2 regions of the Streptomyces sp. NPDC097595 genome follow, and region 1 is predicted to be linked to the other one. Evidence: riboswitches for the same ligand, from Rfam matches in the RefSeq annotation. Region 1 holds a riboswitch; the other holds the start of a gene.
What was found. Region 1 has a riboswitch for S-adenosylmethionine ahead of thrC (threonine synthase). Riboswitches for the same ligand answer to the same signal wherever they lie in the genome.
Positions count from the first base shown of each region.

Region 1 (5,539 bases):
AACCGTCCATCTGGATCGCGCTGTAGTGGACGAATACATCCGCACCACCGTCGACCGCGATGAAGCCGTACCCCTTCTCCGCGTTGAACCACTTGACGGTGCCCTGAGCCATGCCCAACTCCCCTGTAACGTGTGTGCGCCGAAGCGCGTCGACCGCGGCTGAATGTATCTGCCCAACTGCCCTCTGCAACAGGTCAATTGGACGACAATTCTGCGCGGCACCGATCGCCCGAATATGAGGAATTCATGAGATTGCGGGGCAAGTCGGGCCCGGCAAAGGCGACTTAAGGCGCAAGAGGCGCAGGCACATTGGCTGCTTCTGATCGTGGCGCGGCGCATTCTCATATGCGAGGGGCACGGGCAGCGAAGGGGACTTCCCACACTCTACCCCGCTCAACCATGCAGAATTGCCCCCTCCGCTTCTCTCGCGGAGGGGGCAATTACGGTGACGCTACGGAGTCTTGGGCGAAGCCTCGGGCTCAGCAGCCGCCGGCCACTGCGGGGATGATCGAGACGCCGGCACCGTCCGGGGTGACCGCGTCGAGGCCGCCTTCAAAGCGCACGTCGTCGTCGTTGACGTACACGTTGACGAAGCGGCGCAGCTTGCCCTGGTCGTCCAGCACGCGGGCGGCGATGCCCGGGTGGTCCTTCTCCAGCGAGGCGATGACCTCGGAGAGGGTCGCGCCCTCGGCCGGAACCTCGGCCTGGCCGCCGGTGTAGGTGCGGAGGATGGTGGGAATGCGGACCTTGACGCTCATGGCGGTGCCTTCCTGAAGTCTCGGGTGGTCAGCTGGTGGCGAGTCCGGCGGCGCGGAAGGCGTCGAGGCTCGGGCGGATCGTGGCGGTCGCCTGCGAGGTGTCGGCCACCGCGTCCAGCGTCTTGAGGCCGTCACCCGTGTTCAGGACGACGGTGGTGAGCGCCGGGTCGAGCAGGCCGGCGTCGATCAGCTTCTTCGTCACGCCGACCGTCACCCCGCCCGCCGTCTCGGCGAAGATGCCCTCGGTGCGGGCCAGCAGCTTGATCGCGTCCACGACCTGCTCGTCGTTGACGTCCTCGACGGCACCGCCGGTGCGGCGGGCGATGTCCAGGACGTACGGGCCGTCGGCCGGGTTGCCGATCGCGAGGGACTTGGCGATCGTGTTCGGCTTCTGCGGGCGGACCACGTCGTGACCGGCCTTGAAGGCGGTGGAGACCGGGGAGCAGCCCTCGGCCTGGGCACCGAAGATCTTGTACGGCTTGTCCTCGACCAGGCCGAGCTTGATCAGCTCCTGGAGGCCCTTGTCGATCTTCGTGAGCTGCGAGCCGGACGCGATCGGGATGACGATCTGGTCGGGCAGCTGCCAGCCGAGCTGCTCGCAGATCTCGTACGCGAGCGTCTTGGAACCCTCGCCGTAGTACGGACGCAGGTTCACGTTGACGAACCCCCAGCCCTCGCCGAGCGGGTCGCCGATGAGCTCGGAGCAGAAGCGGTTGACGTCGTCGTAATTGCCCTCGATGCCGACCAGCTCACCGCCGTACACCGCGGCCATGACGACCTTGCCCTGCTCCAGGTCGTGCGGGATGAACACGCAGGAGCGCAGGCCCGCCCGCGAGGCGGCGGCGCCGACCGCACCGGCGAGGTTGCCGGTCGAGGAGCAGGAGAGCGTGGTGAAACCGAAGGCGCGGGCGGCCTCGACGGCGATGGCCACGACGCGGTCCTTGAAGGAGTGCGTCGGGTTGCCGGAGTCGTCCTTCACGTACAGGCCGCCGGTCACACCCAGCTCGCGGGCGAGGTTGTCGGCCTTGACCAGCTTGGTGAAGCCGGGGTTGAGATTGGGCTTGTCGGCCACATCGGCGGGCACCGGCAGCAGCGGCGCGTAGCGCCAGATGTTGTTCGGGCCGGCCTCGATGCGCTTCTTCAGCTCGTCGGAGGAGCCGCTCGGCAGGTCGTACGCCACTTCGAGCGGCCCGAAACAGGACGCGCAGGCGAAAATGGGACCGAGTGCGAACCGCTCACCGCATTCGCGACAGGAAAGAGCCGCGGCGGGACCGAGGTCCACGGAAGATTCGGTGTTTGCTGCAATGGTTTCAACAGCCATGATGGCGAGGCCCTTTCTCCTCATCTTCCTCACGGCGCGTTTCGCCGCGAGACGGAATTGGCACCTTCCCCACCTGACCTCGCGGTCGGCAGGAGGGTTGCCGGGACTTCAACGGGCCGTTCCCTCTGTCCCTCTGGATGAGCGCTGTGGCAACGGATCATGGATCCGCGCATTTGTCGGCGGACCGACCCCGGCATGCGATAGCCGTCCGCGTTGTTCAAGACTGTAACCGAAGGACCGGACGGGTGAGATAGCCGTCCGTACCGCGAGATGGATCACAGAGCCGCCCCGGATGCCCGGACCGGGGAGGAATTGGGCCCCTGCGAAGCAGGGCAGGAAACGGCCTTCACACCAGAACGAAAGACGCCCACATGATCGGGTACGCTGGCCAGCGTGCGGTGCGAGAACCAAGCTCCGCACGCGTGCTGATCGAGAACCAAGACGGCACACTCACCACCAAGCTTTGCCGTACCAAACCGGGCAGGTTTCGTCCCGGCTGGCGTTGATCGTGGAAGACCTGCCGGGTCGCTGACCCGCAGGCGGCGTGAGCCAGGAATCCCCCTGCGTCAGCTGGGGGAGGATTCAAATACAGGGAGTATCGACCGTGCTCGAAGAGGTCGAAAGCTGGCTGACCAGGCGTTCCTGGTCGGCCGCCGACCATCCGCCGGAGAGCGTGCGGGCCGCCGCCGGCGGTACGGGCGTGAGCGTCGTTCTACCGGCACTCAACGAGGCCGCGACCGTCGGCGACATCGTCGCCACGATCCGGCACGAGCTGATGGAGCGCATTCCGTTGGTCGACGAGCTGGTCGTGATCGACTCGGGCTCCACGGACGCCACCGCCGAGGTCGCCCGCCGCGCGGGCGCCCGGGTGGTCCACCGCGACGTGATCCTGCCCCGCCTCCCGGCCGTCCCCGGCAAGGGCGAGGTGCTGTGGCGGTCGCTCCTGGTGACCAGCGGCGACATCCTGTGCTTCATCGACGCGGACCTGAAGGACTTCTCGGCCGACTTCGTCTCCGGCATCGTCGGCCCGCTGCTCGCCCACCCCGAGGTGCAGTTCGTCAAGGCGATGTACGACCGCCCGCTCGGCGAGGCGGCCGGCCAGGGCGGCCGCGTCACCGAGCTGGTGGCCCGGCCCCTGCTGAACCTGCACTGGCCGCTCCTCGCGGGCTTCGTCCAGCCGCTCGGCGGCGAGTACGCCGTACGCCGCTCGCTCCTGGAGCGGCTGCCGTTCCCGGTCGGCTACGGGGTCGAGCTCGGCCTGCTCGTGGACGCGCTGCACACCGTGGGCCTCGACGCCCTCGCCCAGGTGGACGTCGGCGTCCGCGTCCACCGCCACCAGGACGGCCGGGCGCTCGGCCGGATGGCCGCCGCGATCTACCGCACCGCGCAGGTGCGGCTCTCCCGGGGCCATCTGGTGCGCCCCTCGCTGACCCAGTACGAACGCGGACCGGACGGGTTCGTTCCCCGCACGTACCCCGTCGACACGCAGGAGAGGCCGCCCATGTGCGAGATCGAGGAGTACGTGGCACGCCGCGCGGCCTGATCACGACCCCACGCCGTCCGGCTTCGTACGTTTGGACGGATCAGGTTCGGGCTAGATTCCGGCCATGGTCTCCGAGCACGCCCCCCAGCCCGCTGCCCAGGTCCTCGTCGCCTCCAACCGCGGCCCCGTCACGTACGCCGTGGGCGACGACGGCACCCTCGAAGCGAAACGGGGCGGGGGCGGACTCGTCTCCGGCCTCAGCGCCGTGGACGACAAGATGTGGGTCTGCGCCGCCCTCGGCGACGGCGACCGCGAGGCGGTGCGGCGGGGGGTCGGCGAGCCGGGTGTCCGGATGCTCGACATCGACGCCGCGGTGCACGCCGACGCGTACAACGGCATCGCCAACTCCGTGCTGTGGTTCGTCCACCACATGCTGTACCAGACGCCCGTCGAGCCCGTCTTCGACGCGGAGTTCCGCAGGCAGTGGGCCTCCTTCGAGACGTACAACCGGGCCTTCGCCGAGGCGCTGGCCGAGGAGGCGGGCGAGGGCGCGGCCGTCCTCGTGCAGGACTACCACCTCTCGCTGGTCCCCGGCATGCTCCGCGAGCTCCGCCCCGATCTGCGGATCGGCCACTTCTCGCACACCCCGTGGGCGCCCGTCGACTACTTCCGGCTGCTCCCCGACGACATCGCCGAACAGCTGCTGCGCGGCATCCTCGGCGCCGACCGCGCCGCCTTCCTGACCCGCCGCTGGGCGGACGCCTTCATCGGCTGCTGTACGGAGATCCTGGGCGGCACCGGCCGCACCCGCATCGGCGTCCACGGCCTGGGCGCCGACGCCGGATTCCTGCGCGGCCGCGCGCACGAGGCGGACGTGGACGAGCGGATGGCGGCCCTGCGCGAGCAGATCGGGCCCGACCGGAAGACCGTCGTCCGGGTCGACCGGACGGAGCTGTCCAAGAACATCGTCCGGGGCCTCCACGCCTACCGCACGCTGCTGGACGAGCGCCCCGAGTGGCGCGAACGCGTCGTGCACGTCGCCTTCGCCTACCCCTCGCGCCAGGACCTCGCGGTCTACCGGGAGTACACCGCGGAGGTCCAGCGGGTCGCCGACGCGATCAACAAGACGTACGGCACGGACGGCTGGACCCCGGTCGTCCTGCACGTCAAGGACGACTTCGCCCGCTCGCTCGCCGCGTACCGGCTGGCCGACGTCGCCCTCGTCAACCCGATCCGGGACGGCATGAACCTGGTCGCCAAGGAGGTCCCGGTCGTCTCCGACGAGGGCTGCGCGCTGGTCCTGTCGCGGGAGGCCGGTGCGTACGAGGAGCTGGGCGAGCACGCCTTCACGGTCAACCCGTACGACGTCTCGGCCACGGCCGACGCGCTGCACGAGGCGCTGACGCTCCCGGACGACGTGCGGGCCGCGCGCACGGAGCGCCTGGCCGAGGCGGCGACCGCGCTGCCGCCGCAGCAGTGGTTCCTGGACCAGCTGGACGCGCTGCGGCGCGATTAGGACGGGGCCTGGGCGATCCGGGCGGCGAGGTCCCGCAGGTACGCGACGACCTCGCCGGGCCCGGACAGGGCCAGGTCGGCGCGGGCGGCGAGCTCCGGCACCTCGGCGCTGCCGCTGCAGACGAGCAGCCCCGGGACGGCGTCCTCGTCCTGTGTCCGGAGCTTCTCCACGGCCGCGTACGCGGCGAGGTCGCCCAGGTCGTCGCCCGCGTACAGCACGGACGTCGCGCCGATCTCGCGCACGTACTCGGTGAGCGCGACACCCTTGTCCATGCCCGGCGGGCGCAACTCCAGGACCAGCCGCCCCGGTTCCACGATCAGCCCGTGGCGCGCGGCCAGCTCGCCGAGGGGCCCGCGCAGCGCGTCGAACGCGGCCTGCGGGTCGGCTGCGCGGCGGGTGTGCACGGCGAGGGCGTGGCCCTTGTCCTCGATCCAGGTCTCGTACTCCCCCAATACGCCGGG
Region 1 is NZ_JBIWCN010000010.1:148,353-153,891, forward strand. It holds gene ACIQZN_RS17800 (cold-shock protein) at 1-112, opposite strand, end outside; gene ACIQZN_RS17805 (MoaD/ThiS family protein) at 480-758, opposite strand; gene thrC (threonine synthase) at 787-2,079, opposite strand; SAM riboswitch class I at 2,097-2,223, opposite strand; gene ACIQZN_RS17815 (glucosyl-3-phosphoglycerate synthase) at 2,684-3,622, shown strand; gene ACIQZN_RS17820 (trehalose-6-phosphate synthase) at 3,687-5,078, shown strand; gene otsB (trehalose-phosphatase) at 5,075-5,539, opposite strand, start outside.

Region 2 (5,539 bases), on a different contig from region 1:
CCGCGTTGCACCAACGACAACGGACCGACTCGATGGTCTCACTGACCACCTCGCGTTCCTCGACGCTCGACTCACCGGCCAGGTCGAGGTGCACGTACTCCACGACCTTCGAGGACCGCGTCACGTCGAACCGTGTGAGGTTCCCGCAGAGCGTGCAGCGCCAGCGGGTCGTGTCGGTCGGCTGGGGAACGGTCGTCATCGTGCGTCCTCTTTCGTCGAGCCGTGAGCTGCCGGACAAGGGTCTCGCGGTGCGCCGTCGAACTGCGGATGTCCACCTGTCACCCTACGGCCTCGGCGCATCCGCCCGGCACGGCGAGGCGGTCTGTCCCGTTCGCTCCGTTTGCGTCATGCTCTGTTCATGATCGATCGGCGGGCCGCCGCGGGCAGGCTCCTTCGGGCGGCCACTTCGGGCGGGCCACCGGTGACGTACGCCCTCATCGCCCTGTGCTGCGCGGTCTTCGTGATCAGCCCGCTCTCCGGCTTCGTCCCGGTGCGCGGCGGGGCCGACGCGCTGCTCGCCGCCCAGGCCGGTTACTTCGAACGGTGGGGCGTGATCCCGAACGAGCTGTGGGACGGCTCGGCGCACGCCCTGCTCACCCCGTTCACCGCGCTGTTCGTGCACGGCAGCTGGCTGCACCTGCTGGGGAACATGCTGTTCCTGTACGTGTTCGGCGCGATGGCCGAGGAACGCATGGGGCACACCGAGTTCGCCCTCTTCTACCTGGGCTGCGGCTATCTGGCGTTGCTCGCGTACGCCGCCGCGCACGCCACGTCCGACCAGACGCTCGTCGGTGCCTCGGGGGCGATCTCGGCGGTGCTCGGGGCGTTCCTCTACCTCTTCCCCCGGGCCCGCGTGACCAGCGTCTTCCCGTTCCTGCTGTTCCTGCCGCTGCGCTTCCCCGCGTGGGTGGTGCTGATCTTCTGGTTCGTGCTCCAGTGGCTGGCCGCCGAGGGCGCGGGCAGCGGCCCGGGCGTGGCGTACCTGGCCCACGTCGTCGGCTTCGCGACCGGCTTCCTGTACGCCTGGGGCCGCTACAGGCGCGACACCAAAGGCCCTAGAGTGAAGTCTCCAGCCACGGCCACCGAGGGAGAAACACAGCCGTGATCACCGCGATCGTGCTCATCAAAACCAGCGTGGACCGGATTCCCGAGATCGCCGAGGCCATCGCCGCGCTGGACAGCGTCAGCGAGGTCTTCTCGGTCACCGGCACCTACGACCTGATCGCCATGGTCCGGGTGGCCAAGCACGACGACCTGGCCGAGGTCATCCCCGGCCGGATCAGCAAGATCCCGGGCGTCGAGGGGACCGACACCCACGTGGCCTTCCGCACGTACTCCCAGCACGACCTGGAAGCCGCGTTCTCCATCGGCCTCGACGCGTAGGGTCTTTTCCTTTTGGATCAGGCCGCGCCGCCCGGCCCTCAGATCTGGGCGGCGCCCCGGTCCGGCACGCAACGGCCGTCCTCGGTGCGGTACTTCCAGCGTGCCCCGTCGCTCACCAGCTCCCGCACCGCGCGCAGGAAGCGCTCGACGTGCTCGTCCGGGGTCCCGGCGCCGAAGCTGACCCGGATCGCGTTCAGGGACCGCTCCCCCGGCTCCGCCTCCGGCGCACCGCACTCCCCCGCCTCGCCCGGGTCGCTGCCGAGCAGGGTGCGTACGAGGGGGTGGGCGCAGAAGAGGCCGTCGCGCACCCCGATGCCGTACTCGGCGGAGAGCGCGGCGGCGAAGTGGGAGCTGTTCCAGCCCTCCACCACGAACGAGATCACGCCGACCCTCGGCGCGTCGTCGCCGAACAGCGAGAGCACCTTCACCTCGGGGACCTCGGCGAGCCCCGTCAGGACCTCGCCGACGAGGTGCTGCTCGCGGGCGACCAACTGGTCGAATCCGGCCTCGGTGAGCGCCTTGCAGGCGGAGGCGATGGAGTAGACGCCGATGACGTTGGGCGAGCCTGCCTCGTGCCGGGCGGCCGTGGTGTGCCACTCGACGTCCACGCCGCCGTCCACGCGCCGGGCCACCGTGCGGGACGCGCCGCCGCCGGCCAGGTACGGCTCGGCCTCGCGCAGCCAGTCGGCCCGGCCGGCCAGGACGCCCGAGCCGAACGGGGCGTACAGCTTGTGCCCGGAGAAGGCGACCCAGTCCACGTCCAGCTCGGCGATGTCCACGGGGTGGTGCGGGGCGAGCTGGGCTGCGTCCAGGACGATCCGGGCGCCATGGGCGTGCGCGGCGGCGGCCAGCTCCCGTACGGGCCACAGCTCGCCGGTGACGTTGGAGGCGCCGGTGACACAGACCAGCGCGGGGCCGTGGGGGTCACGCTCGGCGAGGGCGCGCTCCAGAGTGGCGACGGCCTGGGCGGGGGTGCGCGGGGCGTTCAGGTAGGTGACGCGGGCGTCGCGCCAGGGCAGCAGCGAGGCGTGGTGCTCGGTCTCGAAGACGAAGACCTGGCAGTCGGCGGGCAGCGCGGCGGCCAGCAGGTTCAGCGAGTCCGTGGTGGACCGGGTGAAGACCACCTGGTCCTCGGGACGGCAGCCCAGGAACTCCGCCACGGTGGCCCGGCTCGACTCGAAGAGATCCGTGGACAGCTGCGAGAGGTACCCGGCGCCCCGGTGCACGCTGCCGTAGTACGGGGCGTACGCGGCGACGTCGTCCCAGACCCGCTTCAGCGCCGGGGCGCTCGCCGCGTAGTCCAGCGCCGCGTAGCCGACCTCCCCGCCGGTGACCAGCGGGACGAGGACATCCTCGCCCAGAACCGGCAGCGGGGCACAAAGCGACTGGTCGGCGGCAGCGGTGAAGACAGACATGGCGAACTCCCGTAACAGGCAGGCGAATTCCGCGTGCCGACAGAGGCGCGGCAGCACGGAGTGAAAGAAAGAGGGGTGTGCGGAGAAGGGCCTCGGGCCCTAACGCATTCGCTTGCTCACAAGAGGCTCCCTGAGGACCAAGGACCCCACGGGTGGACGTCACGCGACGTCGAGGGGTCCGCGCTTGCCGCAGACCTCGCTGCCTGCGGCCTGGTCTTCACCCGGGGCACCCCGCCACGGACGGAGGGTTGCCGGACAGCGGGCCGGGGCCGTAGTCGCTGTCACTCATGACCTGCGCAGCATCTTGCCACACGTACGGGAACGCGCAAGGCGCAGTCCGCGATACGGACTGCGCCCCGGCTCACCTCGCTGCGCTCACGCGTTGCTGGCGACGACCCATCTCTCCAGCGCCCGCCCGGCCGCACCCGAGTCGATGGACTCGGCGGCCTTCGCCATACCGGCCCGGATCTGCTCGGTGAGCGGCGCATCGCCCGGGTCCAGCGCGACCAGCGCCGCCGCCGAGTTGAGCAGCACGGCGTCCCGTACCGGACCGGTCTCCCCGGCCAGCAGCCGGCGCGCCACATCCGCGTTGTACGAGGCGTCGGCGCCGCGCAGCGCCTCCACCGGGACCAGCTCGACGCCCACGTCGCGCGGGTCGAAGGTCTCCTCGCGGACCACGCCGTCCCGGGCCACCCAGACCCGCGAGGTCGCCGTGGTGGTGAGCTCGTCCAGGCCGTCGTCGCCCCGGAAGACCAGGGCGGAGTTGCCGCGCTCGGCGAGGACGCCCGCGACGATGGGGGCCATGCGCAGATCGGCCACCCCGATCGCCTGGGAGCGCACCCGGGCCGGGTTGGTGAGCGGGCCCAGGATGTTGAACGTGGTGGGCGCGCCCAGCTCCGCACGCGCCTTGGCCGCGTGGCGCAGGGCGGGGTGGAACTTCACCGCGAAGCAGAAGGTGATGCCCGCCTCCTCGGCCACCTCCACGACGCGCCGGGGGGCCAGCTCCAGGTTGACGCCGAGCTTCCCGAGCACGTCGGACGAGCCGCTGGCCGAGGAGGAGGCGCGGCTGCCGTGCTTGACGACCTTCGCGCCGGTGCCGGCCACGACGATCGCGGACATCGTGGAGATGTTGACGGTCTTGGCCATGTCGCCGCCGGTACCGACGATGTCGACGGTGCGGCCGGGCACCTCGATGGTCGTGGCGTGCTCGTACATCGCGCGGACCAGACCGGAGACCTCGGTGACCGTCTCGCCCTTGGCGCGCAGGGCGACCGCGAATCCGGCGATCTGCACATCGGTCGCCTCGCCGCTCATGATGCGGTCCATGGCCCAGGCGGTGGCGTCGGAGCTCAGGTCCTCGCCGCGCAGCAGGGGGGTCAGCACGCCGGGCCAGGAGAAGGCCGCCACGCTGTCGCCGCCGTCCGGGGTCACAACGTTCATGGTCCGCTCCTGGGGTCCACAGCCGATAAGGGATCGGCTCCACCCTATCGAGCCCCGGGGGACGGCAAAGAGCCCCGTCCATCGAATGGACGGGGCTCTCGCCGTGGCGATCAGAACGGGTGATCAGTGGTGGCCGTGGCCGCTGGTGATCTCCTTGTACTCCTCGGCGGTGGGCTTGGCGATCTGGGTGTCCTCGCCGTACAGGCTCTTGCTGAGCCGCGCCCGGACCTTGGTGATCCTGGAGACCTTGCGCTCGACACCGTTCTCGTCGACCGTCGGGCCGATCTCGAGCGGCTGGTACTGCTCGTGCGCGGTGAGCGCGTACCGGGCCTCCGGCGACAGCGGCTCGTGGACCTCGACGAACTCACCGTGCGGCAGGCGCTTGATGAGACCCGACTCGCGGCCGTGCAGCACCTTCTCCTTGTCGCGGCGCTGGAGGCCGAGGCAGATCCGCCGGGTCGCGACGAACGCGATGACCGGGCCGACGAAGAAGGCGATACGGACGAACCAGCTGATCGAGTTGAGCGAGAGGCTGAAGTGCGTCGCCCAGATGTCGTTGCCGCCGCCGATCAGCATGACGAAGTAGATCGTCACCCAGGCGACACCGAGGGCCGTCCGGGTCGGCGCGTTGCGCGGCTTGTCCAGGATGTGGTGCTCGCGCTTGTCGCCGGTGATCCAGGACTCGATGAACGGCCACATGGCCAGCGCACCGAGCACCACACCGAACAGGACGAGCGGGATGAAGACACCCAGGACCAGCGTGTGGCCCCAGAGGTTGATCTCCCAGCCCGGCATCACACGGACGAAGCCTTCGGCGAAGCCCATGTACCAGTCCGGCTGGGCGCCCGTGGACACCTGGTCGGGGCGGTACGGGCCGATGGCCCAGATCGGGTTGATCGAGGCGATCGCCGCGATGATCGCGATGAAGCCGAAGACCAGGAAGAAGAACCCGCCGGCCTTCGCCATGTACACCGGCAGCAGGGGCATGCCGACGACGTTCTTGTTGGTCCGTCCGGGACCCGCGAACTGGGTGTGCTTGTGGTAGAAGACCAGGATCAGGTGGCCGACCACGAGCCCGAGCATGATGCCCGGCAGCAGCAGGATGTGGATCGAGTAGAACCTCGCGATGATGTCGCCGCCGGGGAACTCCCCGCCGAACAGGAACATCGAGATGTACGTACCGACGATCGGCGTCGACAGGATCGCGCCCTGGGTGAAGCGGACACCGGTACCGGAGAGCAGGTCGTCCGGCAGCGAGTAACCGGTGAAACCGGTGAACATGCCGAGGACGAACAGCAGGA
Region 2 is NZ_JBIWCN010000006.1:240,792-246,330, reverse strand. It holds gene ACIQZN_RS12555 (hypothetical protein) at 1-199, opposite strand, end outside; gene ACIQZN_RS12550 (rhomboid family intramembrane serine protease) at 359-1,105, shown strand; gene ACIQZN_RS12545 (Lrp/AsnC family transcriptional regulator) at 1,102-1,383, shown strand; gene ACIQZN_RS12540 (aminotransferase class V-fold PLP-dependent enzyme) at 1,422-2,798, opposite strand; SAM riboswitch class IV at 2,974-3,091, opposite strand; gene trpD (anthranilate phosphoribosyltransferase) at 3,174-4,238, opposite strand; gene ACIQZN_RS12530 (cytochrome bc complex cytochrome b subunit) at 4,362-5,539, opposite strand, start outside.
Region 2: linked by a shared signal. The riboswitch ahead of ACIQZN_RS12540 (aminotransferase class V-fold PLP-dependent enzyme) and the one ahead of thrC (threonine synthase) in region 1 are both predicted to bind S-adenosylmethionine.